Regions from separate parts of the Clostridium sp. Marseille-P299 genome, predicted to be linked through region 3. Evidence: predicted binding sites of a transcription regulator. Region 3 holds the regulator's gene; each other region holds the start of a gene.

Region 1 (10,698 bases), 1.8 Mb from region 3:
AACTAATAAAATACCTAAAATAGCTCCAATAATGAGTGCAATCACACCTGACCAAAGAACCATTACAATGGTCTCCTGGATGCTTAAATAAAAATCTGGAAGTTTTGACATTACATTGGGAAAATATTGATTAAGCAATTCTTGCATCTAGGATCACCTCCACTCCTACGTCCTTACTTTTTAAATATTCCAGTGCTGCTTCAATATCTTTTGCTTCACCGCTTAAAATAGCTACCAAACCACCCAATGGTTCAGAGTCTAATAATTCTAAATTACTAAAAATAATATTTGCATCAATATTGAATTGCCTTGAAATTGCCGAAACCAAAGGCTCAGAAGAACTTCTAACCAAATATTTTAACTTCACAATACATTGACCAGTCTTAATATTTGTAATCTCAGCCTTCTCATCAATAAGATTGAATATTTTTGATAAATTAGAAGTAGTATCAATAAAGTCCTTCGTTATTGTTTCCTTTGGTGAAGCGAAGATAGAAAAAACATCACCACTTTCTACAACCTTACCATTTTCCATTACAGCAACTTTATCGCAAATCTCCTTAATTACCTGCATTTCATGGGTAATCATAATTATTGTTATTCCAAGTTTTGTGTTCAATTGTTTTAAAAGCTTTAAAATTGATAGCGTTGTCTGAGGGTCTAAAGCACTTGTCGCTTCATCACACAATAAGATTTTAGGGTTATTTGCAAGTGCCCTTGCTATTGCTACCCTTTGCTTTTGACCACCACTTAGCTGAGACGGATAGACATTTGCCTTGCTTTCTAATTCAACCAGTGCTAACAATTCCTCAACTCGCTTCTTTTTTTCTGCCTTAGTGAGTTTGCTATGTTTTAATGGATATTCTATATTCTCAAAAACAGTCCTTGAAGAAAAAAGATTAAACTGCTGAAAAATCATTCCTATACCAATTCTTGCTTTTCTAAGTTCTTTATCACTTAGGGATGTAAGTTCTACCTTATCAACAAACACCTGCCCAGAGGTAGGACGCTCTAATAAATTGATGCATCGCACTAAGGTACTCTTTCCAGCTCCACTGTATCCGATGATTCCAAATATTTCACCCTCATTAATACTTAGATTTACATCACGTACCGCCTCAACGGTTACACCTTCTGATTGAAATGTTTTGTTGACATTCCTTAATTCAATCATAAACATTCTCCTTTATTTCATTTAACTCTAAAATTTAATATAATTCTTATTACTTTTGTTCCATCCATATACGTTCTTATATCGAAAGAAGCATCTATGCTTTTATCACTAATAAACAAAAAATGAGTACATCTAATTATGTACTCACTTATACTCGTTACTATTAATTTTTATCTGGTTCTATTTCCAGTCCATAATATACAGCAAGTAAGTAAAATAATTAATGAGAAAATCAATAGTTCTCTGTTTTCTCTATCAGCGATGAATAACACATAGCCTTAAAAAACTTTTCATATCAATTTAATATGTTTTTTAGTATACTCATTACTTGCTTATATGTAAAATACTCAAAATCTATTATCAGTTATAGATAAAATCTATTACAAAGAGCGCATATATTTGCCTAACTCTTCAATATATTTCATTCCAATCTCACTTAATATCGTATCTTTTAAGGTCACATAACCAATATCCATTACCTCTTCTGTATCAAGTGGTATTGCTTTATAATCTCCTCCATTTAACTCTTCACAGATGATTCCCGAACATAAGGTATATCCATTCAGACCAACCATAAGATTTAACATCGTTGCTCTATCATTAACCTTAATGGTCTTTTTATATTCATAAGTGCTTAGAATTTCTTCCGCGAAATAAAATGAGTTATTATCTCCTTGTTCAAAAGACATACATGGGAATGCCTGCAAATCCTCCAAGGATATAATATCTTTTTCTGCCAACGGATGTCCTTTCCACAAATATACATAAGCACTGCAGGTTATCAGCTTTTGAAATTTTAAATTCTTATCTTTTAACAATTTCATTATAATCTTTCCATTAAAATCATTAATAAATAAAATGCCTATTTCACTTCTGCCAGATTGTACATCATTTAAAACATCAAAGGTTCTCGTTTCTCGAATTGCAAATTCATAATCATTCATATCAAAGCCTTTTGCCATTTCCACGAATGCTTTAACGGCAAAAGAATAGTGCTGAGTAGAAACTCCAAATTTCTGCTTTCTATTTTTATTTAAATACTTTGCCTCTAATAATTCCACCTGACCTAATATCTGTCTAGCGTATCCTAAAAATTCTTCACCTTCTGAGGTTACAATAACGCCCTTTGTGGTCCTTGTAAATATAGACATATGTATTTCTTCTTCCAATTCCTTAATTGCACTAGTAAGGCTTGGTTGTGAAATAAATAATTTTTTTGCAGCCTCATTCATAGAACATGTATTAGCGATTGTAATCGCATATTTTATTTGTCTCAAAGTCATACTCTTATCCTCCTAATCTTTCTGAATCCTTTTATCTTATTCTGAACTCATTTATCTTTTTATGCATCTTTTTACCCTTAGAGGTCCTCAACAGCATAACGGTAATTACATGTGCTTATTCAAATCTCTTTATTCAAATTTATATCTTACAAAATCTTTTAATGATCCAACCTATGTAGTAGGATGAAAAAGATAATAAACACATCCTTAAGTACAAAGTATAACTCTATAATGTAATAATTACACTATGATTTTTAAATAAGAACTACTTTTTAGTGTCTCTTTACTAAATCGATACTTTGATCAAACAAAAAAGAAAACAGGTTACCTCTATTAAAGTAATAACCTGTTTTCTTTTTTATATTTATGTGCGAAAATGAAATTAATTTAAGAAACTATATTAAATTTATCTTTATTATACTTTATCTAACTTTACCAATCATATCAAGAATCTGTTCTTTGGATTGGAAGCCAACGGATTTATCCATTAACTCTCCATCTTTGAAAAGAAGTAAAGTTGGAATAGACATTACTTGATATTTTTGAGCTACTTCATTATTCTCATCTACATCGATCTTAGCAACTTCAATGTCATTTACTTCTTCAGCAATGTTCTCAACAATTGGAGATAACATCTTACATGGTCCACACCAAGTTGCAAATACATCGACTAATACAATACCTTTTTTATTTAATACTTCTTCATTAAAAACGCTGTCTTTTAAAACTTTTACCATAGTAATTCCTCACTTTCTCATATATGTATACACTGTATTATTGATGATTTATTTAACTATTTAAATATATCTAGCATATACAAGTTTATTAAAATCTTATTCATAGTATTTTGGATTCTATTAAATTGTGTTCAATTGAATTGTTTAAAACTATTATAAGTGCATTTTTCTTTTTTGTCAAGCCCCTATCAAATCTTAAATATTTTTCACTTTGATTTATCTTCTATAACCTCAAAACTTATATATTTTCATCCATCTCGTTCATCGTATTCTAATAGTATATCAAACTTTACTGGACATTATATTTACTGAATATAAAACTTAGCGGATACAATTCCTTATTTCACATCCATCAATAAAAAATGATTATCCTACCAAAGAGTAATAAGATAATCATTTTTATATCATTTATTTAATTACTTTTCTACGCCATTCGTTCTATGCCGGACCTATCACTATACTTATATCATCCACTAATGAAAAATGAATACTGCGATACTAATAACACACTATTTCCTTAATAAAGAACTCTTTCCCACCAAGCAGTTCAATATTCTTACCGTTACATTTCGGACATACCCCATTATACTTAATAACTTCAAATACTTTATTACACGTTTGACATATGGCATTTGCAGGTAAAATCTCAATTTTTAATGCAGTATTTTCTAACATCGTACCATCTGCTGCCGCAGGGTAAACAGCTTCAATATATCTAGGGATCATAGAGGAAAGTTCATCAATTTGTAAGACAAGGGAATCTATTTGCTCGACTTTATGTTCTCTGGCAAATTCTTCTACCGTTTGGATTACTTGCATAACAACACCAACCTCATGCATTGGATCACCTACCTTTGGTAAGAGCATTTTTTACTTTTTTCACAGCAATTTTACCTTTACGCTTTAATACTTGCTTAATAACTACTGGTTTTATATCTTCATATGCTACTCCTTCTCCATCATAGGTTCTTACAAGAGTAATCGCATCAAACTTACATTTTGTCGTACATTGACCACAGCCAACACATAAGAATTTGTCAACTACAGTAGCGCCACAACCAAGACAACGTTTCGTTTCATTCTTAATCTGTTCTTCTGTAAATGTAGTTCTTATATCTCTAAAATGCTCTTTTCCTTTCATAGAATTACTATGAGCTGCCTTTTCCCTTGGTATTGAATCATATCCTCCTAACTCTAAGCTATCTTTATCCATGGAATGATATTCTCTCTTATCACGACCAATAACTAAAGATTGCCCTGGTTGAACATAGCGATGAATAGAGATTGCAGCCTCTTTTCCTAATGCAATTGCATCAATTGCGAATCTTGGTCCAGTAAATGCATCACCACCTACAAATACATCTGGCACAGAAGTTTGTAAAGTAAAACCATCGGCCAGCATTGTTTTATTTGAATTTAAAGCCATTTTACTCTCATCTAAAATATTTCCCCATTCAATGGTTTGCCCAACAGAAGTAAGTACATAATTAGCTTTCACAATCTTTGTAACAGTCTCATCATATCTTGGATGAAATTTTCCTGCTTCATCAAAAACAGAAGTACATTTTATAAATTCTACACCTATAACTTTACCATTTTCTGAAAGAATCCGTTTTGGACCCCAAGAGTTATGAATTTCAATGGATTCTAAAAGTGCCTCTTCCACTTCTTCTTCCAAGGCTGGCATGGATTCACGACTTTCTAAACAAAACATTTTTACTGAGTTTGGAGTGGCTGTAGCCGTTGAACTTGAAGTTACTGAAGTCGTTGAACCTAAAGTTAATGTAGTTGCAGAGCTTACATTTACTGTAGTAGCTGAGCTTTGAGTTACTTTAGCTCCAGAGCTTACACTTACTCTCGCTGCCGTTCTTGCAACATCAATTGCCACATTACCACCACCAATTACGACAATATCTCCAGCTAATTCCACTGCTTTTTTAAGGTTTACATCACGTAAAAATTCTACGCCTGCTATTACGCCCTTAGCATCTTCACCTTCAATTCCTAATTTTCTACCACCTTGTGCCCCAATAGCAAGATAGAATGCTTCATATCCCTGCTTTCTTAGCTCATTTAGAGTTACATCTTCACCAACTTTAATCCCTGTTTTAAAAGTAACGCCTAATTCCTTTAAAATATCAATTTCAGCATTTATTACATCCTTCTCCAAACGAAATGAAGGAATGCCAAGAGTTAGCATACCACCTAACACATCTTCTTTTTCAAATACCGTTACTTTATAACCTTCGATGGCTAAATAATAAGCACAAGACAGACCCGATGGTCCTGCACCAATCACTGCTATTTTTTTCCCGTATTGATGTCTTTGTTTTGGTACAAATCTATGCTCTTTATTTAAATCTTGCTCAGCGATAAACTTTTTAATTTCATCAATAGCAACTGGTTCATCAATATCTCCTCTTGTACAAGCAGACTCACATTTTCTAGGGCAGATACGACCACATACTGCTGGAAACGGGTTCTCTTGCTTGATAAGTTCCAATGCTTCATTGTACTTACCCATAGAGGCTAATTTTATATATCCTTGCACAGAAATATGGGCTGGACATGCTGTTTTACAAGGACTTGTTCCTGTATCCACCACGTCTTTTCGATTGGTTCTATAGTCGGGGTTCCATTTGTCAGGTCCCCATTCGGTGTCTCTTGGTGTATCTTTTCTATTTATTTCACTTACCACAGGTGTAGTAGAACATAATTTTTGTCCTAACTGTAATGCATTGACTGGGCAATTTTGCACACATTCCCCACAGGCAACACATTTATCTTTATCTACCTGTGAAACATAGTTAGAGCGCACCATATCTGCATTAATGAACATACTTGCAGTTCGTAGTGATAAACAAGAACATCCACAACAATTGCAAATTGCATGTGTCTTTCCCGAACCATCTAAGTTAGGTATTTGATGCATAAGACCATTATCTTCCGCTCTTTTTATAATTTCAAATGCTTCTTCCCTTGTTATTTGCTTTCCTCTGCCAGTACGTATGTAGTATTCTGCTGCATGCCCCATTTGAATGCACATATCTTCTTTTAGATGACCACAGCCTTCGCCCATTGCCTCTCTAGCGGTACGACAGGAACAATCAGAAACCGTAAATACATCATTTTCATTGAGATATTTTGATACTTCTTCATATGTTGCTCTTCTTGTTTCACCTGAAATGGCTTGCTCAATGGGAATAACCCGCATTAATCCAACGCCAACTGGAAAACTTCCTGCAGTCTTTGGTCCTCTTACCCTACCATATGCCTCAAAGGCTTCTGCTATCTGGGGATACTTTGCAACATTCTCCTTATTGTTAACCATCATTTCCATTATGCCTGGAACCCAAGTATCATACCAAAACATGTCTACTCCATCGATTTCATTGACAAAGCAAACACCAGCATATGCAAGCTCCATAAGCAGCTTATAAGTTTCTTCTTCTGTTTTGTTACACTTTTTTGCAAGTTCCTTTGCGCTAGCCTTCTTTCGCATTTCCATACATAGTGCTACCTCGGCCATCTCCTCTGATACAACAGGCTCAAGTATTATATATTCTGGATCCGTAGATTTTATCTCATTTTTTGCCCCACGCTTTTTATTACTAATATGATTCGCAAGATCTAATACCTTTTCCTTTACCATGGTTACCCTCTCCATCTACGAAATATTAATTATTCCTTACAATACCATGACTCTTTTAGGACTCTATTTGGACTACTTCCACTTCTTAACTTCTTAACTTCTTAACTTCTTAACTTCTTAACTTTTTCACATCTTACTCTTTCCACTGTTTAACTTCATCACGAATCCAATCTGCAAATAAATCGATTCCTTCTCCTGTTCTAGCGGATATTGGTATGATTTTAACCTTTGGGTTTCTTTCTTTTACTCTCTTAATACACTCCTCTAAATCAAAGTCAAAATAAGGAAGAGTATCTATTTTGTTAATTAATAACACATCAACAACAGAAAACATCAAAGGATATTTTAATGGCTTATCATCACCTTCTGGTACACTAAGTATCATTGCATTTTTAGAAGAACCTGTATCAAATTCTGCTGGACATACTAAATTACCTACATTCTCTAAAATAACAAGATCCAAATTCTCAGTGCCTAAGCCGTTTAGCCCTTGCTTTGTCATATCTGCATCCAAATGACACATTCCACCCGTGTGAAGCTGTATCACCTTTACTCCTGTTTTAGAAATTGTGTGAGCATCTACATCCGAGTCAATATCTGCCTCCATAACACCAATTTTTAATTCCTCTTTTAAAGCTTCAATGGTTTTTGTTAAAGTTGTTGTTTTTCCTGCTCCTGGCGAGGACATTAGATTTAGAAGAAACATCTTTTTTTCTTTCAATTCATTCCGTAATAGATCTGCTTGTTTGTTATTATTATCAAATACGTTTTGCTTAATTTCAAGAATTTTAAACTCGCTCATTACTAGATCCCCTTTTCATTTAAAATTATGTGTATACGAAGAGTGACAATGTCTGTGACAAAAACATATATAAATAAGCTTTAATTATTTGGTAAATGCCTTGGATACATATTAAATATAAATGTTAATTATTTAGCGAATACTTGATTACATATGAATATAATGTTATTTATTTAACGTATGCCTTAAACACATATGAAATATAATGTTAATTATTTAGCGTATGCCTTAAATACATATGAAATATAAGTGTATTTAGCATATGCCTTTAAAACATATGAAACTATAATCTTGAATTATCTAGCTAATACCTTGACTTCCTTATATTTCGCAAGATCTGTATATAGTTCTCCTTTATATGGATTTCGTTTTGTTTTCTTAACCTTATAAATCATATAAACGAATACTCCAATGTTCGCTAAAAGTGCTAGAAAACTAAAAATAAACAATGGTGTTTCATTATAAGAAGATGCTACTGCGAATTTACCTTCATCTATAAACGCTGGGAACGTCTGAGCAAACATACACCACAGCGCTAAGGTATGTGCACGGTGCTGTAACCACGCCCCTTTGCCTAGTGTAAATGCACAAAGTGTTGGTACTAACAATAACGCAAATCCGCAGTACCAAGCATGCCCTGGCAAGCAATTGTATGTATAAGCAAAGTTCCATAGATCATAAGCAATTATCCAAAACCACAGCATATCGGGCCAAAGCATATCTTGACTGTTATCATTTTTCGTTTTCTTACGGATACAAATTCCTAACCAACCTGTAATCGTAATGATATTTAAAATTCCTGCAATTGCATTCATAAAGTTCCAACTACCACCAAGTACATACATCGTTCCATCCGATAAAATACCGCCACTTTTATATTGCGTACCAATTTGTATGTCTCTAGCAACAGCTTCGCATATGTTGATTGCAAGAATTAATGGTGGAAAGCATAAGGCCCACTTTTTATCTGACAATCTCCATTCTTTCCCCGTCTTTTTATCCTTCCCATGAACATAGCGAATACACCAAAATCCGATGCACCCTGCGGTTGCTGAATATACTTTAGCAAGGTGAAACCAATCCGTATAAGTCGTGTCTTTTAATGCTGTAAACCATAGGACGGATAAAAAAATCGGGAGGACAATAAAACAAACAAAACTACCATACTTATTTCTTCTTGAAAACTCATTGAGTAGAAATAAAGCTACAAAAACTAGTATCCAAACTAGCCAAACTTGAATTGCTGTTGCACCTGCATCGTAATTAAATCGAAACATATCATGCTCTCCTTTTTATCTTCCACTTTCTCAGCTGTGGTCATACCAGTTGGAAAATAGTGTTATACTTTGTTATAATATTAACATTCTGTGCTATGATAGTCAATCTTAATAGTGCAATAATTTACATATTTTAATAATTTTCCCTTGTTTTTATCTAATTTTACCAGTACAATCTAATTATAATATTTGTGGTATGTGGTCATACCAAATCCATGAACTAAAACTAACATATATCTCAATTAATTGAAGCTATAAAAGGCAAGATGGAGGTTTCTATGGAATTTTCAAAATTAAGTGCACCATCCTTAAAAGAACTATTTGTAACACAACTTGAACACATGATCTTATCAGGTAAATTAAAAATTGGAGAAAAACTTCCTCCAGAACGACAATTAGCAGAAGTTATGCAAGTTAGTCGTGCGGTTGTAAATGGAGGTATCTCTGAATTAGAGAAGAAAGGTTTCTTAATTATTAAACCAAGAGTCGGCACTTTCATAGCAGACTATAGACGTAATGGAACTTTAGATACCTTAATTTCAATAATGAATTATAATGGAGGTCGATTGCGAGATGAAGAAATTCGATCAATCCTTGAAGTTCGGATTGCACTTGAAACACTTGCAGTAAAATTACTTATGCCAAAAATTACTCCCGAAGATATTCATTTACTTTATGAAAAAGCAGAACAAATTAAAAATGCCGATTCAATAACCAAGGCATCCGAGGCAGCCTTTGATTTTCAACATGAGTTAGCTTTTTTATCAGGGAATACTCTTCTCCCACTTATCTTTCATTCTTTTAAAGTTGCCGTTCTTACTCTTTGGGAACGTTTTTGCACCTTGTATGGCATTGACGCACTTTATAATAACACCGCTACATTAATCTCCCTTATAAGTAATGGTGATACTGAGAAAGCTCTTCAATGGATCAACGAATCGGTTGATAATAGTATCCATGGTAGTCGGCCAATTTATTATTCTTAAATACTATGCTAAATCAAAAGAACTATAAAATTATTAAGCAAAAAGGATTTGAGTAGATTTAAAAAGACTGAAAAAGAAGTGTTTATTCGTTTCTAGCAATAAACACTTCTTTCTCTAATTCAATAATTTAAGAAAAATCATGTTCTCACGCAACCAAAATCAATTTTTAACGAGATATAGAGTGAATACGTATAACAGGGAGAAAGGAGGTTCACCTATGCAAGATCAAATGATTGTCGAACTCTACTTGCAGCGAGACGAATCAGCGATTCAAGAAACAGAAAAATCATATGGCAATTATCTTCGAGCGATTGCTTACAACATTCTTTCAAACATTGAAGATAGCAAGGAAAGTGTAAATGATACCTATCTAAATGTATGGAATTCCATACCACCGCATAAGCCAAATATTCTTTCTACTTACCTAGTAAAACTAACCCGTCGGGCATCCATTGACATCTACCGAAAGCGAAATCGAGATAAACGAAAGGCTTCTGAATATGCTATTTCACTTTCTGAATTAGATGACTGTGTTTCTAAAGGTGATACTACCGCGCAGAGTGTAGATTTGAATATCCTGGCAAAAGAAATCAATATCTATCTCCGCACATTGTCAGAAGAAGCAAGAAACACATTCATTGGAAGATATTATTTTATGGACTCTATTCGTGATATTTCGGCTTATTATGGAATGAGTCAATCTAAAGTAAAAAGCATGCTACACAGAACAAGAATCGGCTTGAGAACTTATTTAGAACAGGGGGGATTTGATTTATGAAAAATGAAT
Region 2 (10,698 bases), on a different contig from region 3:
TCTTCAATTAATTTTACAGTTTCACTAGGAGTTTTATTCATCTTCCAGTTTCCTGCAATTATTTTCTTACGCATAACTTATTCTCCTCACGTTGTTACGAAAGCAAAAATGAATGCTTTAGAATGATTTTGGTCTTGCTTGCTAATTTCTTTTTATCATTTGCTATGTGCACCAAGCGTTGTTAACAACGCTTGGGTTGCACTCTAGGCTTTTCCTATTTGTCGTTGGCTGCGGCAACAAGCGTTGTACCAACGCTGGTGTTGCCTGTTAGACTTTCCCTATTTATCGTTGGCTGCGGCAACGAGGCGTTGCCTGTTAGGTTTTTCCTACTTATCGTTAGCTGCGGCAACGAGGCGTTGCCTGTTAGACTTTCCCTATTTATCGTTAGCTGCTGCAACGCCTGGTAATTCTTTTCCTTCTAAGAATTCTAAGGAAGCTCCACCACCAGTAGAAATGTGAGTCATCTTATCACCGAAACCTAATTGGTTAACAGCTGCTGCGGAATCACCACCACCGATGATTGTTGTTGCATCAATGCTTGCTAATGCTTCTGCTACAGCAATTGTACCTTTTGCAAAGTTAGATAATTCGAATACACCCATTGGTCCGTTCCATACTACTGTCTTAGCACTCTTAATAGCATCTGCATAAAGTTCTCTAGTCTTTTCACCGATATCAAGACCTTCTTCATCTGCAGCGATTTCTCCACGGCCTACTGTTCTAAATGGAACATCGTTAGAGAATTCTTTTGCTACAACTGTATCAACAGGAATTAATAATTTAACTCCGTTCTTTTCAGCTTTTTCCATCATTTCTTTTGCATAATCAAGGTAATCAGCTTCTAATAAAGAATTACCAACTTCTTCACCCATAGCTTTCATGAATGTATATGCCATACCACCACCAATGATAAGTGTATCTACTTTATCAAGAAGGTTGTTAATAACAGAAATCTTAGAAGAAACTTTAGATCCACCAAGAATTGCTACGAATGGTCTCACTGGATTGTTAACTGCATTTCCCAAGAAATCAATTTCTTTTTGCATTAAATAACCAACAACTGCTGTATCAACATATTTAGTTACACCAACATTGGAGCAGTGAGCTCTGTGAGCTGTACCGAATGCATCATTTACAAATACATCGCATAAAGATGCTAATTCTTTGCTGAATTCTTCACCATTCTTAGTTTCTTCTGCTCTATAACGAGTATTTTCTAAAAGAACTACTTCGCCTTCTTTCATTTCAGCTACTGCTGCTTTTGCATTTTCGCCAACAACTGTTGCATCTGCTGCAAATTTTACTGTCTGTCCTAATAATTTAGATAAAGCTTCTGCAACTGGTGCTAAAGATAATTCTGGCTTTGGTTCTCCCTTTGGTTTACCAAGGTGAGAGCAAAGAATAACTTTTCCACCATCACTGATTAATTTATTAATTGTAGGAATTGCTGCTACTAAACGTGTATCATCTGTAATTTTTCCATCTTGTAATGGCACATTGAAATCACAACGTACTAAAACTCTTTTACCTTTTACATTTATATCATCAACTGTTTTCTTATTTAACATATAAAAACTCCTTGTCATTTTTATTTACTTTTATTATTGCGTTTTATTTCTTAGGCCAAAGCATTCTATGCTTTTATACCCTATAAAATAAAAAACGGGCCCGGCCCCATAAGACCGGACCCATTGATGGATCTACTATTATTCTATCAAGAATTATACTAAATCAACTTACCAGAGTTATTTCTAAATTAAGCTAATTCAGCGAAATACTTAATTGTTCTAACCATCTGGCTTGTGTATGAATTTTCATTATCATACCAAGAAACAACTTTAACTAAAGTTTTTCCATCTGGTAAAGATGTAACTTTTGTCTGAGTTGCATCAAATAAAGAACCAAAACGAATACCGATGATATCAGAAGATACTAATTCTTCTTCTGTGTATCCGAAAGATTCATTAGCTGCTGCTTTCATAGCTGCATTAACTTCTTCTTTAGTTACAACTTTGTTACAAACTGCAACTAATTCAGTTGTAGAACCTGTTGGAACTGGAACTCTCTGTGCGGAACCATCTAATTTTCCAGCTAATTCTGGAATAACTAAACCGATAGCTTTTGCTGCACCAGTTGAGTTAGGAACGATATTAACAGCTGCTGCACGAGCTCTTCTTAAATCGCCTTTTCTATGTGGTCCATCAAGTACCATCTGATCACCTGTATAAGCGTGGATAGTAGTCATGAAACCTTTTTCAATTGGAGCTAATTTATTTAATGTATCAGCCATAGGTGCTAAACAGTTAGTTGTACAGGAAGCTGCAGAGATGATTGTATCATCTTTAGTTAATGTACCTTCATTTACGCTATATACGATTGTAGGAAGATCATTTCCAGCAGGAGCTGAGATAACAACTTTCTTTGCACCAGCATCGATATGAGCCTGAGATTTAGCCTTGGATACATAGAAACCAGTACATTCAAGTACTACATCTACACCAAGATCTCCCCAAGGAAGTTTAGAAGCGTCTGCTTCTGCATAAATTTTGATTTCTTTTCCATCAACTACGATAGAAGATTCTTTTGCTTCTACAGTATGTCCATCGTATCTACCTTGAGCTGAGTCATACTTTAATAAATGAGCTAACATTTCAGGGTTAGTTAAATCGTTAATTGCTACTACTTCATATCCTTCAGCACCAAACATCTGTCTGAATGCAAGACGTCCAATACGTCCAAAACCATTAATTGCTACTTTTACTGCCATGATTAAATTCCTCCTAAACGAATTTTTATAATATACTATCACTATGGATTTCAACAGTACGGTGACAGATATTAATTTATTCTATGGATTGTTAAGTTTTTATCAAGCCACTTCTTGACGTCGACTTCAAATCCTTCTCTATTTTAACCAATTTAGCCTAGAATTTCAAGAGTATTTTAGCAATTAAATAAAGATTAACAGTTTAGGCACATTTGTTATATGAATAAACAAATTTTTGTGCATTTTTATTTGGATTTATGAAATTGTCAAAATCGAGTAGGAGGAAATTCATTAATTGAATTTCCGTCCTCTCACACCACCGTACGTACCGTTCGGTATACGGCGGTTCAATAAGATTACCTTATTTGCGAATATCTTTCACTAAGTGTTATAAAACCTTGTTCTCTAAGATATTTATTGGTAAGAGTTGAATTTAAGATTGGGCTATTGGAGATTCTCCAGTAGCCTTTCCTTGTATTCGCATGTTCCCATGCTTTCCAATTCTCTACCCCTAGTTTAACTAAGTTATCATGTTTCGTTTTAATCTTTTTCCACTGTTTCCAGTAACAAAGACGTAAACGTCTTCTTAGCCACTCATCAAGTTCTCGTAAAGTACCTTTCATATCTGCTAGTTTGAAGTAACTTATCCAGCCAACAATTAATTGTTTTAGTTTAATAGCTCTGAGTTCCATACTCATTGCATTACTTCTTCCAGTGATACTCTTAAGTTTTCCTTTTAACTTCTTAACAGAAACTTGATGTACTCTTATTCCCATTTCACCTTTCTTATTGTAAAAGGTATATCCTAAATATTTTAGTTTCCATGGTCGGTCTACCTTACTTTTCTCTTTGTTAACTTTAAGCTTCAAGTCCTTTTCTATAAACTCCGTGATACTTTTCATAACTCGCTCTGCTGATTTCTTTGATTTCACGTATACATTGCAATCATCTGCATAACGGCAGAACTTAAGTCCTCTTCGTTCTAATTCCATATCTAGTTCATGCAACATGATATTACTTAATAGTGGAGATAAGTTCCCACCTTGAGGCACTCCTTCTACAGTAGCACTTACTAATCCCTTTTCCATCACTCCTGCATTTAGATACTTCCTTATCAGTCCGATTACTCGTATATCCTTGACTTCTTTATAAATCAGCCCAATTAACCTATCGTGGTTGACAGTATCAAAGTACTTTTCTAAATCTATATCTACCGCCCATTTATAGCCTTCATCCATGTATTCTTTACATTTTAGAATTGCTTGATGCGCGTTTCGATTTGGTCTAAATCCATAACTATTCTCTGAAAATTTCTTCTCAAAGATTGGCGTTAGTACTTGTGATACTGCCTGTTGTATCACTCGGTCTACTACAGTTGGTATCCCTAATGGTCTTGTTTTCCCGTTATCCTTTGGTATCTCTACCCTTCTTACGGGATTCGGTTTATAACTTCCATCTGCTATGGATTGCTTAAGCTCTTCGCCATGACTTCTTAGATATGGTAGAAGTTCATCTACTCCCATCTTGTCGATTCCATGACTTCCTTTATTCTTCTTTACACGTTTAAAGGCTTCATTTAGATTTTCATTACTAATGATTTTCTCTAGCAATCCATAGTGATATTCTCTTCGGGCGTTCTGTCTGTTATCCGACGTCATAGAAATGCTCGGCGCCTTTGCATAGCTTTCGAGTTCCACTCTATCCTTTTGCAAATGACCTGATTCTGTATTCAGTTGTCTGCTGTCATCACATTTCTTTGTTTCTTTCAAACTTTCAAAACCTCCTATTGTTCAGTCCTTCCCAAAGGTCGTCGACTACCTCCGGTACTATGACCTCTGCTGACTTCTTAGTGTTCAGCCATACATCACTGCATGGGTTGTCATTTCAGAGTTCACTTCCATGACGTATCACTAAGACCTCCCCAGGTAAGAACGCAATCTTCCTCTCCATCTATCTGCCACATTTACATTAATTAATTTCGAGTAGTTATTGGACTTCGATTTGTATAGCAATCTTATCCTTAATTAATGCCTTGTATGTGATTTCTGTTCGTCAGACCAGAGATTTGCCCACGGACTTCCTTCAGATTCGCCCTCGCGAACGACACCCTTGTCTTAGGCTATACACTTGCCACTACTAGGCTGTGTTAGGGACTTTAACCCATTAGATTGCGCCCATGCTGGGCACACTATTAATAAGGGGATGTTAAAAAACATCCCCTTATACTAATAACGCTATTTAAAATTGTGTTTGAGTTTTACATATGCTTGATTTTACGCTCTCTATATCTTGTGGAGTCGCAGGTTTAGCTGGCGTATAATAATTTTTATTTTTAGCAATTGAAAATAATTCATATTGTGAAGTTTCTGTATCATTTCTCATTTTAATGAGCGTTTGTCTTAAATCTTGATGCTCTGTTTGTGTAATCATATCCTCTAAACCTTTTAACCCATTATTAATTGCATTAAGAGCATCTGTAACCATAGCTTTTTCTTGCATGGATATAACCTCCTATTCCTATTTTAAAAACTGTGTTAATGTTGATTTGTTTTGGCAAGCGCATTGAGCTGCTTTTTGAAAAAATTGTTTTACGCTTGGATCTGTCGCTTGTTCCGCATATGAATTATACTTTTCTTCATCTGTTTCACTAAATTGAATAAGATGTCTAAGATTTTGTAGTTCCATTTCTGTTATACTTTGACTTTGCATATAAAACTCCTATCCGCATTAACATGCATTTTTATTAGCCTAAATGACATAATCTATTCTCTCTCAAAACATTGAATAATATGCATGTAGATACAATATGTTTTAATAATTTATAAATTATCATAAACGAACAAAAAAGGGTTCTATAATAAATGTTGGGGTGCAAACTCCAACATTTTATATTACAATAAAAAAAGACCTCCTCGTGCCAGTCTGACAAACAAATCACAAGGAGGTTGCAATAATGCATAATTATTGTATCAATAAATTATTAGATTTAAAAGGGGTAAAAATAAAAAATATCACTCATGCTGATACTTTTGTTAAAATATATCTCGAAACTAATCCTTCTGAACATATTTGCCCTAATTGTGGTAAACAAACAAAACGTGTTCATGACTATCGAGATCAAAAAATAAAGGATTTACCTTTTCAATTTAAAAACTGTTTCCTTGTTCTTAGAAAACGGCGTTATATCTGCACCTGTGGCAAACGGTTTTATGAAAAATACTCTTTTCTAGCAAGATACCAACAGCGCACAACTCGTCTTACACATATTATTGCTCATATGCTTCGTGAGCTTGTAAGCATGAAATCTATCGCTAAGCGTACTAATGTATCCCCCTCAACGGTTGCTAGAATTCTTGATACGCTCAGTTATTCCTGTCCGAAGCTTAAAAATTCTATTTCTATTGACGAATTCAAAGGCGATACAGATGCAGGAAAGTATCAATGTATTATAGTAAATCCAAACTTACCTTCTGTTATGGATATTCTCCCTAATCGATCACAGGCTCACTTATCATCTTACTTCTCTGGACTAAATCGCGCAGAAAGATATCGAGTGAAATTCTTTGTTTGTGATATGTGGCAGCCTTATGTTGAATTAGCTAAAATTTATTTTCCCAATGCTGCCATTATTATTGATAAATATCATTTCATTCGCCAAGTAACTTGGGCTACTGAAAAGGTACGCAAACGTCTTCAAAAGACAATGCCTGTAGCATTACGGAAATACTATAAACGTAGTCGAAAGTTGATTCTTACACGATATTATAAGCTCAAAGAAGAAAAAAAGCATGCATGTGATTTAATGTTACAATACAATGATGATCTTCGCTTAGCTCATAAATTAAAAGAATGGTTTTATGCGATATGCCAAAATAAGAAATACTCAGAACAAAGAAAACAATTCTTTGAATGGATTAAATAGGCTGAAACATCCGGCTTAGAGGAGTTTGAGAAATGCGCAGCTACTTATCGTAATTGGTCGGAAGGAATTTTAAATGCATTTAAATACGGATTAACCAATGGCCCTACAGAAGGGTATAATAACAAAATTAAAATTCTAAAACGTGTATCATTTGGTATGAAAAACTTCCCACGTTTCAGAACCAGAATATTGCATAGTATGAATTAAATAAAGCTAGACTGGCACGAGGTTTATTTGTCATGTCCAAAAACAGACATTATAGAAAATAACATAAAAACAGCTCTGATTCTAGTAAAGAAGCGGGTTCCACAAGAACCCGCCCCAACACTTGACACAGAGCCCAAAAAAGAGAGTATATCCTAGTTTTTATGCTAAAACAAAACTTATGCTAAACAGCATAAAGAATTTTTAGCTAAAAACTTTATATACTCTCAAAAAATATATCGTATTAAACTCTTTTAAATTATTTAACGAATCCAAACTTAGAAAACGGCCAGATTCTTAAAATTACTTTACCACCAATTTTATCTTTACTAACAGGTCCAACGTCTTCTATTCTACTATCTTTGCTAACCCTTCGGTTATCTCCTAGTACAAAATACTCATCATCTGCTAATACAATTGGCTTCTCTGCAATTCCACCATCTTCTATTGGGTCTTTCCCATAATTTTCGTTCAGCTCTTCACCATTGATATAAATAATTCCATCTTTTATTTGTATTGTTTCTCCAGGTAATCCGATTACTCGTTTCACATAATAATCTTTTGTCCCTTTGCCATATGGATAAAATACAATAATATCAAAGCGATCGTAATTTTTAAAATGTTTTGACACTTTTTCTACAAGAACATTTTCGTTATCATATAAATTTGTTTCCATGGAAGAACCATCTATAATCGTCCTTTGCAATACAAATCTAGGTATAATATAACCACAAATGAAAAGCAATATAATATAAATACTAATTTCTATCCACATTCTTCTTTTCTTTTCTTCTTTTTTTCCTACTTGCGTAGTACTTACATCCATAGATTCTTCTTTTTTATTGGAGTTCTTTTCTTCCATCATAAAACACTCCTTTTATTGATGTCTTATTACACCAATTTCCTTTAGTGGCCAAACTCTACACCAAGCACGGCCAACAATACTCTTTTTAGTAACCAATCCAACCGTTTCATCTCTGCTATCTTTGCTATGATTACGATTATCTCCCATAACAAAATATTCATCATCACCCAGCACTATCTCTTCACTTGCAATCCCAGGATCATTGATAACATTTTCATTACCATAATTCTCCATGAGTGGTTCACCATTGATATAAATAATATTATTATTGATATAGACAGTTTCTCCTGGTAAACCAATAATACGTTTAATATAATACAAATCATCAATGTCCTCAAATGGTTGAAATACAATAATATCAAAGCGTTCTGGCTCTGAAAAGATATATGTAAGTTTTTCAAGTAATAAATGGTTTTTATTTGATAATGTTGTTTCCATTGAACTTCCATCTACCTCTACAGGTTGCATAACAAATCGCTCTACCAATAAAACTACGGTTAAAACTACCACAAAATATAACACAGTTTCAAGTACTTGACGTATCGAGCTTTTCTCAGTTTCTTTTTCTTCTAGATTACTTTCGTTGTTCATTAAATTATCTTCATGCATATTCAATTAGCCATAACCTTTCATACCATTTTCGCACGTAAATAAAAACAGTAGTGTGCGTCGCACACTCTCGGGCGTAAATACTGATATAGCACACCTTTTGTTCCGCACGCGTAGCTGCACATCCTTTACCCGCAGGAGCATTCTACAATAGGAAATGCAGAGCAATTTCCTATTGTAGAACAAAAAGGGTTGTCACAACGTAACAACCCTTTATTTGATATCCACAAACGTTTATCTATTCTGTTTCATCACCGACGATCTTAACCTTAGATCTATATAATTCTTCAACAGCAATAGATAAAGGCTTGTTACAAGAACTTTCCACCAAAGGGGTAGCTCCATCAATAATTTGTCTTGCTCTCTTAGCTGTTGCAAGAACGATAGAATATCTACTATTTACAACTGGCTGTTCACCTTGTTCTACCTCACTATTTACTACTTGCATTAAATCCGTATAAGATGGATGTAACATATGGCATTTCTCCTTCCTTTTACCTAAAATGTATATGATTACTCAACATCATGTGCTGATTGTAACTCTATGATTAGATGGTAATAGTATCAAAATTAGGATAAAATAATTCCTGACATTCGATTCTCATCTGTTCCTTCTCTTTGATTGACACGGTTCGCAATTGTCTCAGGTAATAATGCTGAGAGTACTATTTGCCCTTGTTCAGTCACTAAAACTGCCTTGCATTTTCTCCCACAAGTAGCGTCAATACAATTTCCCTGGTCCTTTGCATTCTGAACCATACGTTTAATAGGTGCTGCTTCAGGACGTATAATTGCTACCACTTTACCAACATTAATAACATTACCAAATCCAATATTGACCAATTTATTCAATGCTATTCACCACTTCTAATTTTATATACAGAATAACTAAAATTTATTCTATATTTTGTATTTGCTCACGAATTTTTTCTATTTCAGTCTTTAAGTCAATTGCTTTATTAGAAACAATTAAATCATTCGCTTTTGAAAGAATTGTATTTGCTTCTCGATTCATCTCTTGAGCGATAAAATCAAGTTTTCGCCCAACATTACTTCCTTCAAGTAATGTTTCTTTCATGCTATTGATATGTGCTTTTAAACGAACGGTTTCTTCATCAACACAAATTTTATCTGCGAATATAGTAATTTCTGTTGCTAACACACTTTCATCTATCTTAGTATCACCAAGAAGTTCATTTACTTTATCTGTTAGCTTTTTTCTATACTCACTGAGGATTTGTGGTTCTCTTTCCTCAATAAAGTCAACGAGTGAAATCATATTATCTAATTTCTGAATTAAATCATTCTTCAAATGACTGCCTTCATTAATTCTAGTCTCAACAAAACGTTCTGCTGCTTGCTTCACTGTTTGCTCTATAAGTTCCCATAATTCGTTCTCATCAACTGTTTGTTCTTCTAATGTTAATACATCTGGAAACCTAGATAGTAATGAAACTCTTACATCATTATCTATTCCAAAATCTGCACTCATCTGCTGTAAATTATCATAATATTCTTTTGCGATTTCTTTATTGTATTTTACACAAGCTTTGCCCTCTGTATAGTCTTCGTATGTAATAAATACGTCTACCTTTCCACGATTGACGTATTGCTTTAATACATTTCGAATCCCTGTCTCAAATAAGCTAATCTTTTTCGGCATCTTAATAGATATTTCTAAATATCTATGATTCACTGCCTTTAGCTCAACGATTAATTTTCGTTCTGTCGTATCGATTTCGCATCGGCCAAAACCAGTCATGCTTTTTAACATTTAAACACATTCTTTCCTATAATATGGAGTTAATTCTTTGATTTTAACTGTTGTAAGCATCTTTTTTCCGATGGTTACATGATAAGAACATCATAATGTTATATCCAATTAATTATAATGAAATTATTATAGTAAGTCAAGTTTAATTAAAATATACCAATTTTTCCTTAGGCTCTTCTGCCTTTTCAATTCTTTGCGCATAAAGAATTGGACCTTCTCCGCGATATTCCTTATAATATTCACACTTTATTTTAGCTGTAACTGTAATCCATGAACGCATTTTAAGAAACTCAAAAGGCAATGGACCAGCTTTTCCAGCTTTACACAAGAAACCAATAAATGCAATGTCATCTGCACAGCAAGTCATAGCAAACCTTCCTGGCACGAAGCTTCCTTTTGGAAATTGATTTGACTTATATACCATTGCACGAAAGCGAACGGTTTTTCCATCGTATTTCTTTGGATTATCTAATGCATCCATGTAAAATAATCCGAAATCTTCATCATACAAGTCAATAATTTCAGCATTTAAATCAAATGGTAGCACTTCTTCACCA
Region 3 (10,698 bases):
GTATTGATATAATTATATATTTTTTATTGATATACTTTATATTGATATATTTTATATTGATATACTCTATATTGATATATTTTATATTAATATAAGTCTTTCTATATGTAATAATCAGACACTGATGTGCTAGCCCATGAAGCATAAAAAAGGTATATCATTTAGATCAAATTTACATAGCCAAATGATATACCTTTTATTATTTTAAAACGAAATATTTAAAACAAGATGTCTTAAAACAAAATATTTTAAAATTTTAATTTTCAATTGTTTATAATATAAATATTAGTTCTTTACTTCATTCCATTTTTGCATATAAATAGAATCCATTTCCTCACCAAGGTAGTGGAATGTACTACATCTACTTAAAATATCTTCTCCTGGGAAAGCAACAATGCTGTTACGAATATCTTCGTCTTCAATTAACTCACGTGCAGCTTTATTTGGAGTAGAGTAAGTAATGTATTCAAAGTTCTTTAATGCAATATCTTCACGGCATAAAAAGTTGATCCATGCCTCCGCATTTTCTTTGTTCTGTGCATTCTTTGGAATAACCCATCCATCAATCCATACGTTAGAACCTTCTTTAGGAACCACATATTCAAGATTTTCATTTTCTCTTTGAGTAAAGATTGCTTCACCAGAATAAATAACACCAATTGCAGCTTCTTCACCAATCATTTTATCACGTACTTGGTCAATTACATATGCTTGAACAAGTGGATATTGAGCTTTTAATAAATCTCTAGCTTCGTTAAGTTCAGCTTCGTTTGTACTATTGGAATCATATCCAAGGTAAGTAAGAGCAATCATAAAAGCATCACGAACACTGTCAATCATAAGGATGTCGTCTTTATATTTCTCATCGAATAAAACGCTCCAGCTGTCGATAGGCTCATCTACCATAGTTTTATTATATAAAATACCAACAGTTCCCCAAGTATAAGGAACAGAATATTTATTGCCTGGATCGAATTCTTCCGCGCTCTTTAGGTAAGTAGGATCTAAGTTAGCTGCATTTGGAATGTTATCATAATTAATTTCTTGTAATAAACCTTCACCAATCATTTTCTCAATCATATAATCGGAAGGACATACAACATCATAATTAACGGAACCAGTTTTTACAATTGGATACATATCTTCATTTTGTTCGAATTCATTATAAATAACTTTAATTCCAGTTTCCTCTTCAAACATATCAATTACATCTGGATCAATGTATTCACCCCAGTTATAAACATAAACGGAACCATTTTCACCAGCGGCACTTCCAGTATTGCCATTATCATTTTTTGGTGAACCACATGCGGTAAGAGCAAGAGAGCAAGCCATAAATAAGCTTAAGAAACGTGATACTTTTTTCATTGTCATACCTCTTTCTTTTTCGTAAATTATTTTGCTATAGTAGTAGTAAGAGAGGAAGCATTACGCTTCTTTTCTACACTTTCATTGCGACGATTAATAATTATTAATAAAACAAGTACAGATATAAATAATAAGGTTGAAAGAGCGTACATCTCTGGTTTTACACCTTTTCTAGTTTCTGCATAAATTTTAGTAGATAATGTATTAATTGTTGCCCCTCTTGTAAAATGAGTGATTATGAAATCATCAAGAGACATTGTAAAGGCAAGTAAAAATCCAGAAACAATTCCAGGGAATATATCTGGTAATACAACTGTAAAAAATGCTTTGATTGGTGAAGCACCTAAATCAAGTGCAGCTTCATATGTGCTATGATTTGTCTGTTTTAATTTTGGCATTACACTTAAAATAACATACGGTATATTAAAGGTTATATGAGCAATTAAAACACTAGAAAATCCTAAAGTATAATTAATTGCTAAAAATAATAACATCAAAGAAATACCAGTTACGATATCTGCATTTAACATTGGAATATTCGTTATGCCCATCATAATGGTACGTGGCACTTTCTTCATTTGATGCATACCGATGGAGGCTGCAGTACCAATAATAGTAGCGATTAATGCAGATAAAAATGCAATCAATAAGGTAGTATAAAGCGCACTCATTATTTCTTCATTTTGGAATAAGGATTTGTACCAATCTAGAGTAAATCCACCCCATTTGCTACGGGATTTTGATTTATTAAAGGAAAGTACAATTAATACAAAAATAGGGGCATATAAAAATAATGCAACGAGGGCAATATAAAATTTCCCGGCAATTTTCTTTACCATACGTTTGTACCCTCCGAATCTTTATCATATTTCGCAACAATTGCCATACTGATTAAGACGAAAGCCATAAGAACTAATGATAGTCCGGAACCAGTATACCAATTTCCGATCTTTTGAAATTGTTGTTCAATAACGTTACCAATTAATAAGATTTTACTTCCACCTAAGATATTTGAAATTACGAATGTAGTTAAGGATGGAACAAAAACCATTGTAATTCCACTAATTACACCAGGTATACTAAGTGGAAAAATGATTTTACAAAAGGTTGTAAAGCCATTCGCACCTAAATCTCTAGCAGCATTAATGACATTGTCATCAATTTTATCAAGAGTATTATAAAGTGGTAAAATCATAAAAGGTAAGAAGTTATAAACCATACCAAGTACAATGGCAGTAGGAGTATTAATTATATTTAGCGTTGGCAAATTCATAGCTTTTAATACCGTATTGATAATTCCATTACGCTCTAATATATTTTGCCAAGCAATGGTACGAAGTAGAAAGTTCATCCACATTGGAAGAATCATAATAAGAACAATAAAACTGTTACTCTTAATTTTCATACCCTTAAGGATTAATGCTAAAGGATAGGCAAGTAAGAGACAGATTATTGTACTAATAATTGATAATTTTAAAGAAAGAAATAATGCATTTCGATTGACTGGATCTGCAATTAATTTCAAATTATCAAAAGTAAAACTACCATCAGTGCCACTTCGTAATCCATAATATAGGATAACAATGAGTGGAATAATAATAAAAGCAACCATCCATAGAGTATAAGGAAATGCTAATAAAGTTCTTCCACTAATTTTTTTGTGCTCTTTATTATCTACTGACACAGTGTTTCCATTATTCTTTTTACTCTTCATTAATGTTAACAGCCTCCTCGTCTTCGGATTCCGGCTTATTCATAATTTGAATGTCAAATGGATCAACTTTAATACCTACCTCACTTCCAACCGGTGAGAGATCAGTAGAATGTACCAACCATTCATATCCATTTGCCATAACGTCCATTTCATAATGAACACCTTTAAAAAGAAGAGAAGTAACACGACCTTTGATAATACCATCTTCAGGTGCTACAAGGTCAATGTCTTCTGGACGAATTACAACGTCTACAGGTTTATTTTTACCAAATCCAGTATCTACACAAGGGAAGTTAGCTCCAAGGATATTAACAAGACGATCCTGAACCATAGTACCTGGGATAATGTTACTTTCACCTATAAAGTCAGCAACAAAGGCATTCTTTGGTTCGTTATAAATATCTTCTGGAGTACCAATTTGTTGAATATAACCTTGGTTCATAACCATAATGGTATCTGACATTGTTAAAGCTTCTTCTTGATCATGAGTTACATATACAAATGTAATACCAAGTTCATTTTTTAAACGAATCAATTCATATTGCATGTCTTGACGCATTTTTAAATCAAGTGCTCCTAATGGTTCATCTAAAAGAAGTACCTTAGGTTCATTTACAATAGCACGAGCAATTGCAATACGTTGTTGTTGTCCACCACTTAAAGAATCTGGCATACGATTTTCAAAGCCATCAAGGTTTACTAACTTTAGAGCATATTTAATTTTATCTTGAATATATGCCTTACTTTTTTTCTTAATTTTTAAGCCGAAAGCAATATTTTCAGCAATTGTCATATGTGTAAATAAAGCATATTTTTGAAATACAGTATTTAATTGACGTTCATTTGGTGGTAATTTTGTAATATCTTTTCCATTAAAAATTACCTTACCAGCGTCCGGAGTTTCAAAACCACCAATGATTCGAAGTGTTGTTGTCTTACCGCAACCGGAAGGACCAAGTAGGGTTAAAAATTCATTTTCACGTATATATAAATTCAAATCATCAATAACTACGCTATTACCATATGATTTATGAATTCCTATTAAATCGATGAGTTTATTGCTTTCCATGATTCTCCTCCTTAGAAGCTTGGTGGGGTGGATACCCATAATAGGGTAGCACCAGTTTTACCAGTAGCCGTTATATAATGATTTTTGTTTGACGTAAAGTAAAAGGACTCACCCTTTTTAGCTTTATGCGTTTTATTTCCTAGATGTATAGTAATTGAACCACTTAAAACAAAACCAAATTCCTCGCCTTCGTGAGGATTGTCTGGATATGTAGAACCGCCTGGCTCTAATGTTAATAAGATAGGCTCCATCATATTCTTTTGCGCGTTTGGAATAATCCATTCTATTTTATTAAATAATTCATGATCTACTTTTTCAAAGTAATCATTTTTCTTAAAAACAACTTGTTCTGAGGTAGTCCCAGTAAAAAATTCTTCGAGATTTGTTCCCAAACATTGCAATATATCAACAAGAGTTGCAATGGAAGGTGAGGTAATATCACGTTCTAATTGAGAAATAAATCCTTTGGACAATTCCGCTCGGTCCGCAAGCTCTTCTTGCGTTAAACTTTTTTGAACACGTAATTCTTTGATTTTAGCACCTATTTTCATGGATACACCAAACCTTTCTATGGGATCTGCTTTTGTAAAGTCATTATTAGTTCCTTCTATAATTGGTTTATAAAAATATACCATTTAGTTTAGCACTGCTAAACATGCCGAATACTATTATACACAATCTAATATTAATGTCAACAATATATAAACAAAATATCTAGTATTACTAAACTTTTTGATATGAAATTAATAAATTGAAGAAACTTTGGTAAAGTATAGAGAAATCACGGCATTGAGAATGGTAAAAAAATGCAATTAACAAGTAATGTGATGTGAAAAATTCAAAAAACAGATGAAATAATATCAAAAATAATAATAATTATTATATGCATTAAATTATAACAAAAATAGAACAAAAAAAGAAGAGCTATTCTGCTAGCTCTTCCCATTGTATCAATAATTCTTCGAGGCGTTCTTCAACCTCTTTTTTCTCTTTATTTAGTGCAATTAGTTTCGATGGATCTGTAAATACAGCTTCATCCATTAATAATTCGTTTAGTTCTTCATCTCTGTTTTCTAGTTTATGGATTTCTTCTTCCACTTTTTTTAGATCATTTTGACGTTTACGAATACGGGCTTGTTCTTCTTTTTGTTGCTTCCAATCTAACTTAGTATCGGATTCTTTTGAATCGAAACTAGCTTGTGAAGTTTCAGTTGTAGAAACCGAACTTTGCTGAACTTTAAGTCCACTTAGAATATTGTTTTGTTTACCAATGGTAGCTTGGCTATTTACATTTCCTTCAGAAGAACTTGTAAATCCAAGATGCTGACGTTCTACTTCTGGTTTCTTTTCAAGATAATAGTCGTAGTTACCAATGTAATTAAGAAGTTTTCCATGAGTTAAGTCAAGAATTCTAGTTGCAGTACGATTAATGAAATAACGGTCATGGGATACGTATAAAACAGTACCTGTATAATTTTTAATTGCATTCTCTAGTATTTCTTTTGATACAATATCTAAATGGTTTGTCGGCTCATCTAGGATTAAAAAGTTAGCATCACTAAGCATTAATTTGGCTAGTGAAACTCGTCCACGTTCTCCACCACTGATATCCTTGATTAATTTAAAAACATCATCACCAGTAAATAAAAAGGCAGCTAATACATTACGTACCCTTGTGTTATCAAGATATGGGTAGGTATCTTGGATCTCATCAAAAATCGTTTTGTTCATATTAAGAACATGATGCTCCTGGTCGTAGTAACCAATATGCACTTTTGCACCTGGTTTTATTTCACCTGCATCCGCTTGTATGATTTGATTGATAATTTTTAAAATAGTAGTTTTTCCAGTACCATTATTACCAATGATTGCGATTTTCTCACCACGCTTAATTTCAAAATCCAAATCTTCAAATAATAAATGATTGCCAAAGGATTTTTTTAGTCCTTTTACGGTCAAGACATCATTTCCACTCATAATGTTTGGCTCTAATTGAATGTTCATTTCAGCATTTAGAGTCACCGGCTTATCAAGACGTTCTATTTTATTTAACATCTTTTCACGGCTTTCCGCACGCTTTATGGATTTTTCGCGGTTAAAAGATTTGAGTTTGGCAATGACTTCTTCTTGATGTTTGATTTCTTTTTGTTGATTTAGGTAATGGTGAATCATTGTTTCACGAAGCTGTTCTTTTTTCGTCGCATAGTCGGTGTAATTACCTTCAAAGACAGTTGCCTTTGTATTTTCTAATTCAACAACTTTGGTGACAACCTTGTTTAAAAAATAACGGTCATGGGCAATTACTATAACAGAGCCATTATAATTAACTAAAAAGGTTTCAAGCCAAGCAATAGATTCCATATCTAAGTGGTTTGTTGGCTCGTCTAGTAAAATTAAATCGGGATTACTAAGAAGTAATTTACCTAAGGAAACTCGTGTCTTTTGACCTCCAGATAGAGTAGAAACTTTTTTATCAAATTCGTCTTCAGTAAAACCAAGACCTTTTAAAACACCGATTACTTCACTTTTATATGCATAGCCATTCTTTAATTCAAATTCATGAGTAAGCCTAGTGTAGGTATTAAGTAAACGATCGAGTTCAACACCAGTCACAGATTTCATTTCTAATTCTAGAGAACGAATTTGTTCTTCCATACGAATAACATCTGCTTTAATACTTAAAACTTCATCATAAATTGTATTATCAGTAGCTAAATCTTGATGCTGAGCTAAATATCCAACGCTACAGCCTTTCGAAAATATAACATCTCCCTCATCAGAAGATATTTCATTCATAATTATTTTAAATAAAGTGGATTTACCAGCACCGTTAATGCCGACAATCGCGACTTTTTCACGTTCATTTACATGAAAGGACACCTTATCTAAGATAACGGTTGTTCCATAACTTTTGCTTATATTATTACATGCTAATATCATGACGGACTCCTTTAATTACTACTAAAATAGAGCATACTTGTCCTTTATTGTAGCAAAGAAAACGAAAAGCGTCAATTATCTTCCCTTGTGAGAAAGGAATCTACCATGGGATAAAAGCTTATGTAAAAAAACAAGTATTACATAGGAGATTTCCTGTAATACTATATAAATAGTGAGAAAATTGTTACCCGTATGGTAGATAAAATGATATCCGAAACTAAAAACTTCTTATTATAATGTAACTTGCGTTTGACGAGATTCATCCATTTCGTTATAATAGGTATAATGAAAATGCTTCTCATAAAGCAATTTTATAGTATAAAGTACTTGTTTTGAGTGTAATAGTATCATTATTTCAAAGTGAAAATAGTGCTGGATATTGGCGAAAAAAGCAAGAAAACAAAGGATTTAGATACATTGACATATTATTAACGATTCACTATAATTATACTATAAAGGAACCGAACGTTAATAGTATAATTAAGGAGGTTTACATGTACGATAAGGCGATATCATCAGCAGTTATTAAAAGACTGCCACGTTATTACAGGTATTTAGGGGAATTACTTGAAAATGACGTTGTTCGAATTTCATCGAAGGAATTAAGTGAGAAAATGAACGTGACCGCATCGCAAATCCGTCAGGATTTGAATAACTTCGGAGGTTTCGGACAGCAGGGGTATGGGTATAATGTGGAGTATTTATACACCGAAATTGGGAAAATCCTAGGACTTGATAAAAAATATAATGTTATCATTATAGGCGCAGGTAATCTAGGGCAAGCATTAGCAAATTACACTGATTTTGAACGTCGAGGATTTTATATTAGTGGTATCTTTGATGTAAATCCAAGACTTGTTGGAATTTCAATTCGTGGAATCGAAATTCGTTTAATGGATGAATTAGAAGAGTTTGTTAAGAATAATACAGTAAATATAGCGGCACTTACAATTCCAAAGGCAAAAGCACCACAAGTTGCCGCAGAATTAGTACGTTTAGGAATTCATGCAATATGGAATTTTGCACCTACAGATTTACATTTACCAAAGGATGTAATGGTGGAGAATGTTCACTTGGCAGAATCTTTAATGCGACTATCCTATAATTTAAAAGCAGCAGAAGAGGTAATGTCATCAAAAAACAGTGAAAGATAACGAGCTTTTGGGGGGATGTTCTTGCGAAAATTAAATAATAATAATGAGGGTAAAATTGACTTTACAGAGATATTTCGTAATAAGAAGATTCCTATTCTTACATTAGATGAGCGATGGCTTGCATTATTTCCTGAGCAAGAGATGTCAGTAGGCATGAAACAATTACGAGATAAATTGAATAATTTACTAAAGAAACAAGGAAAAACAGTGGATGAAATCAAGAATTTAAAACGTGTGAAGAAAAACCTGATGCAGGAAATTGTTGATAACATGGAAATTGATAATTCCTTACTTGGTAAAATTAAAGGTAAAAAATTAGAGAAGAATCAAAAGTTAATTTTAAATATAAAAGATGAACTTTTAGAAAGAGAAGATCAGTTAGCGGATCTTCCCTATGAAATAAGGAATGCGAATGCAGAGCTAATGAGTGCTAGTGCTTTAATTTGCTATGAGAAATTAGAACATAATAACAAGCAAGTAAAGCAGTTAGAGGAAAGCATTGCAAGTATGCGCATTCAATTAAAAGAGATGATACTTAAAAAGCAAGACTTAGAAACAGAGACGAATGCAATCTATACTTATATGCACGATGTTCTAGGCGCTAAAACGATGGAATTTTTGGATGATGAAATATTAAATGAATAAAACTAAAACCGTCGATCAAATCATAAGAAAGCCGTTGCTAAGATATTTGGCATCGGCTTTTGTAATATCTAGTAAATGAAATCGTTTGTTATTTATCTTGTTTCTATTTAAATTAAATCTCTTGAATCAATATTGTTTGAAAGGGCTGCCATTACAAGATTCATGTATCTTGTAGCAGTAAAAGGGTATAATTATGAAATACGCAGTTAATTCAGATGAAATGAAACAAATTGACTCTTATACGATTGAACAAATTGGAATTCCTTCTCTAGTTTTAATGGAGAGAGCAGCATTAAAGGTGGTTTCTCATATAGAGAGTGTAGCAAAAAAAGAAAATAGTATAGCGGTAGTATGTGGTACGGGCAACAATGGCGGTGATGGAATTGCTATTGCTCGTATTTTGTATATACAAGGCTATAAAGTTGATTTAATTATTCTTGGAAATTTGGAAAAACTCACAAAAGAATCGGAAATACAACTTTCAATTGTTAAAAAATTGGGCATATCCATTAGGTCCAAATTAGAATCCAATGAATATAATATTATTGTTGACGCAATGTTTGGAATCGGTCTACAAAGAGAAATTGAAGGAGTCTATAAAGAAACAATTGAAAAAATTAACTCTTTAAGAGCCTATATTGTGGCCGTTGATATTCCTTCTGGAGTAGATGCAAATACAGGAAAAATTAAAAATGTTGCAATTAAGGCAGATGTTACAGTTACCTTTGGTGAAAACAAGCTGGGATTACTCTTGTACCCAGGAGCTTTCCATGTTGGAAAAGTTATCGTTGAAGACATTGGTTTTCCTAGGGTAGCAGTAGAAAACGTTTCGCCTAAATATCATTATTTTGAAAAGGATGATCTAAGAAAACTACCAAAACGTTCTTCTTATTCCAATAAAGGAAGCTATGGTAAGGTATTAATTATTGCAGGTTCCACCAATATGACAGGGGCTGCTTATCTTTCGGCGAACGCTGCATATAAAATGGGCTGTGGTCTTGTAAAAGTGTTAACTTCAAGATCAGGAGTCGAAGTAATACGTACCCTTTTACCGGAAGCAATCTATGCTTGTTATGAAGATAATAATTCAGAAACTATTTTAAAAGAATCCATACAGTGGGCAGATGCTATTGTGATAGGCCCTGGCTTATCAACAGGTGAGCTGGCTGAAGGTTTGTTGCTTCAACTTTTAAAAGAACAGACAAAGCCAACTGTTTTTGATGCAGATGCACTGCAAATATTAGCTAATATTTTGAATACAAGAATGGTAGATAATACGAAAGACCGAGTGAGGGAGTTATCGTCATTATTACCTGCCAATTCAATACTGACTCCGCACTTAAAAGAGTTAGCTAATTTGCTTTCTTGTTCTGTAGACAATATTGTCAAAGGCTTTATTGACTTTCCTGAATATTGTACCTATAATAATAAATTAATCTATGTAATAAAAGATGCAAGAACGATCGTAGCACATTGTGAAAATCGATATGTTAACGTGTCAGGGAATCATGGAATGGCGACTGGTGGAAGTGGTGATGTTTTAACAGGAATCATCGCAGGTTTAATAGCTACAGGTTTAAAAAGTTATGAAGCTGCGGAACTTGGAGTGTATATTCATGGTTTGGCAGGAGATGTGGCAGCAGAAAAAAGAGGGTATCATTCCATGCTTGCAAGTGATATCTTAGAGGCATTACCGGAGGTAATTAAGGAAAATGATAGAAGAAGTATACAGCGAGAAGTACTATAGAGTTTATGCTAATATTGATTTGGATGCAATTTCAAATAATATTAAGGCTGCAAAAGAAACT

What was found. Region 3 encodes Rex, which represses fermentation and respiration genes when NADH is low (regulators of the CRP and FNR family bind a similar motif). Its sites were predicted from a motif close to ATTGTTAANNNNTTAACAAT; they were not measured.
Region 1: hypB (hydrogenase nickel incorporation protein HypB) is a predicted target of Rex. The motif match lies at 7,810-7,829, and genes of this name have one in related genera.
Region 2: gap (type I glyceraldehyde-3-phosphate dehydrogenase) is a predicted target of Rex. The motif match lies at 2,855-2,874, and genes of this name have one in related genera.

Annotation. Positions count from the first base shown of each region.
Region 1 is NZ_FJVE01000007.1:2,213,030-2,223,727, forward strand. It holds gene BN4220_RS17635 (methionine ABC transporter permease) at 1-147, opposite strand, end outside; gene BN4220_RS17640 (methionine ABC transporter ATP-binding protein) at 131-1,174, opposite strand; gene BN4220_RS17645 (LysR family transcriptional regulator) at 1,555-2,457, opposite strand; gene trxA (thioredoxin) at 2,880-3,194, opposite strand; gene BN4220_RS17655 (hydrogenase maturation nickel metallochaperone HypA/HybF) at 3,693-4,034, opposite strand; gene BN4220_RS20580 (FAD-dependent oxidoreductase) at 4,039-6,846, opposite strand; gene hypB (hydrogenase nickel incorporation protein HypB) at 6,980-7,648, opposite strand; gene BN4220_RS17670 (DUF5692 family protein) at 7,945-8,925, opposite strand; gene BN4220_RS17675 (FadR/GntR family transcriptional regulator) at 9,204-9,911, shown strand; gene BN4220_RS17680 (RNA polymerase sigma factor) at 10,129-10,689, shown strand; gene BN4220_RS17685 (hypothetical protein) at 10,686-10,698, shown strand, end outside.
Region 2 is NZ_FJVE01000006.1:36,682-47,379, forward strand. It holds gene tpiA (triose-phosphate isomerase) at 1-74, opposite strand, end outside; gene BN4220_RS04250 (phosphoglycerate kinase) at 375-1,568, opposite strand; gene gap (type I glyceraldehyde-3-phosphate dehydrogenase) at 1,757-2,767, opposite strand; gene ltrA (group II intron reverse transcriptase/maturase) at 3,124-4,536, opposite strand; gene BN4220_RS04265 (spore coat protein) at 5,006-5,266, opposite strand; gene BN4220_RS04270 (hypothetical protein) at 5,285-5,476, opposite strand; partial or broken gene BN4220_RS04275 (ISL3 family transposase) at 5,721-6,896, shown strand; gene lepB (signal peptidase I) at 7,153-7,758, opposite strand; gene lepB (signal peptidase I) at 7,771-8,349, opposite strand; gene rpoZ (DNA-directed RNA polymerase subunit omega) at 8,606-8,842, opposite strand; gene BN4220_RS04295 (DUF370 domain-containing protein) at 8,938-9,219, opposite strand; gene BN4220_RS04300 (YicC/YloC family endoribonuclease) at 9,263-10,141, opposite strand; gene BN4220_RS04305 (TIGR03943 family putative permease subunit) at 10,284-10,698, opposite strand, start outside.
Region 3 is NZ_FJVE01000007.1:424,285-434,982, forward strand. It holds gene BN4220_RS10100 (ABC transporter substrate-binding protein) at 286-1,368, opposite strand; gene BN4220_RS10105 (ABC transporter permease subunit) at 1,395-2,207, opposite strand; gene BN4220_RS10110 (ABC transporter permease) at 2,201-2,980, opposite strand; gene BN4220_RS10115 (ABC transporter ATP-binding protein) at 3,072-4,151, opposite strand; gene BN4220_RS10120 (helix-turn-helix domain-containing protein) at 4,163-4,702, opposite strand; gene abc-f (ribosomal protection-like ABC-F family protein) at 5,076-7,091, opposite strand; gene BN4220_RS10130 (redox-sensing transcriptional repressor Rex) at 7,586-8,245, shown strand; gene BN4220_RS10135 (hypothetical protein) at 8,267-8,890, shown strand; gene BN4220_RS10140 (bifunctional ADP-dependent NAD(P)H-hydrate dehydratase/NAD(P)H-hydrate epimerase) at 9,084-10,637, shown strand; gene alr (alanine racemase) at 10,603-10,698, shown strand, end outside.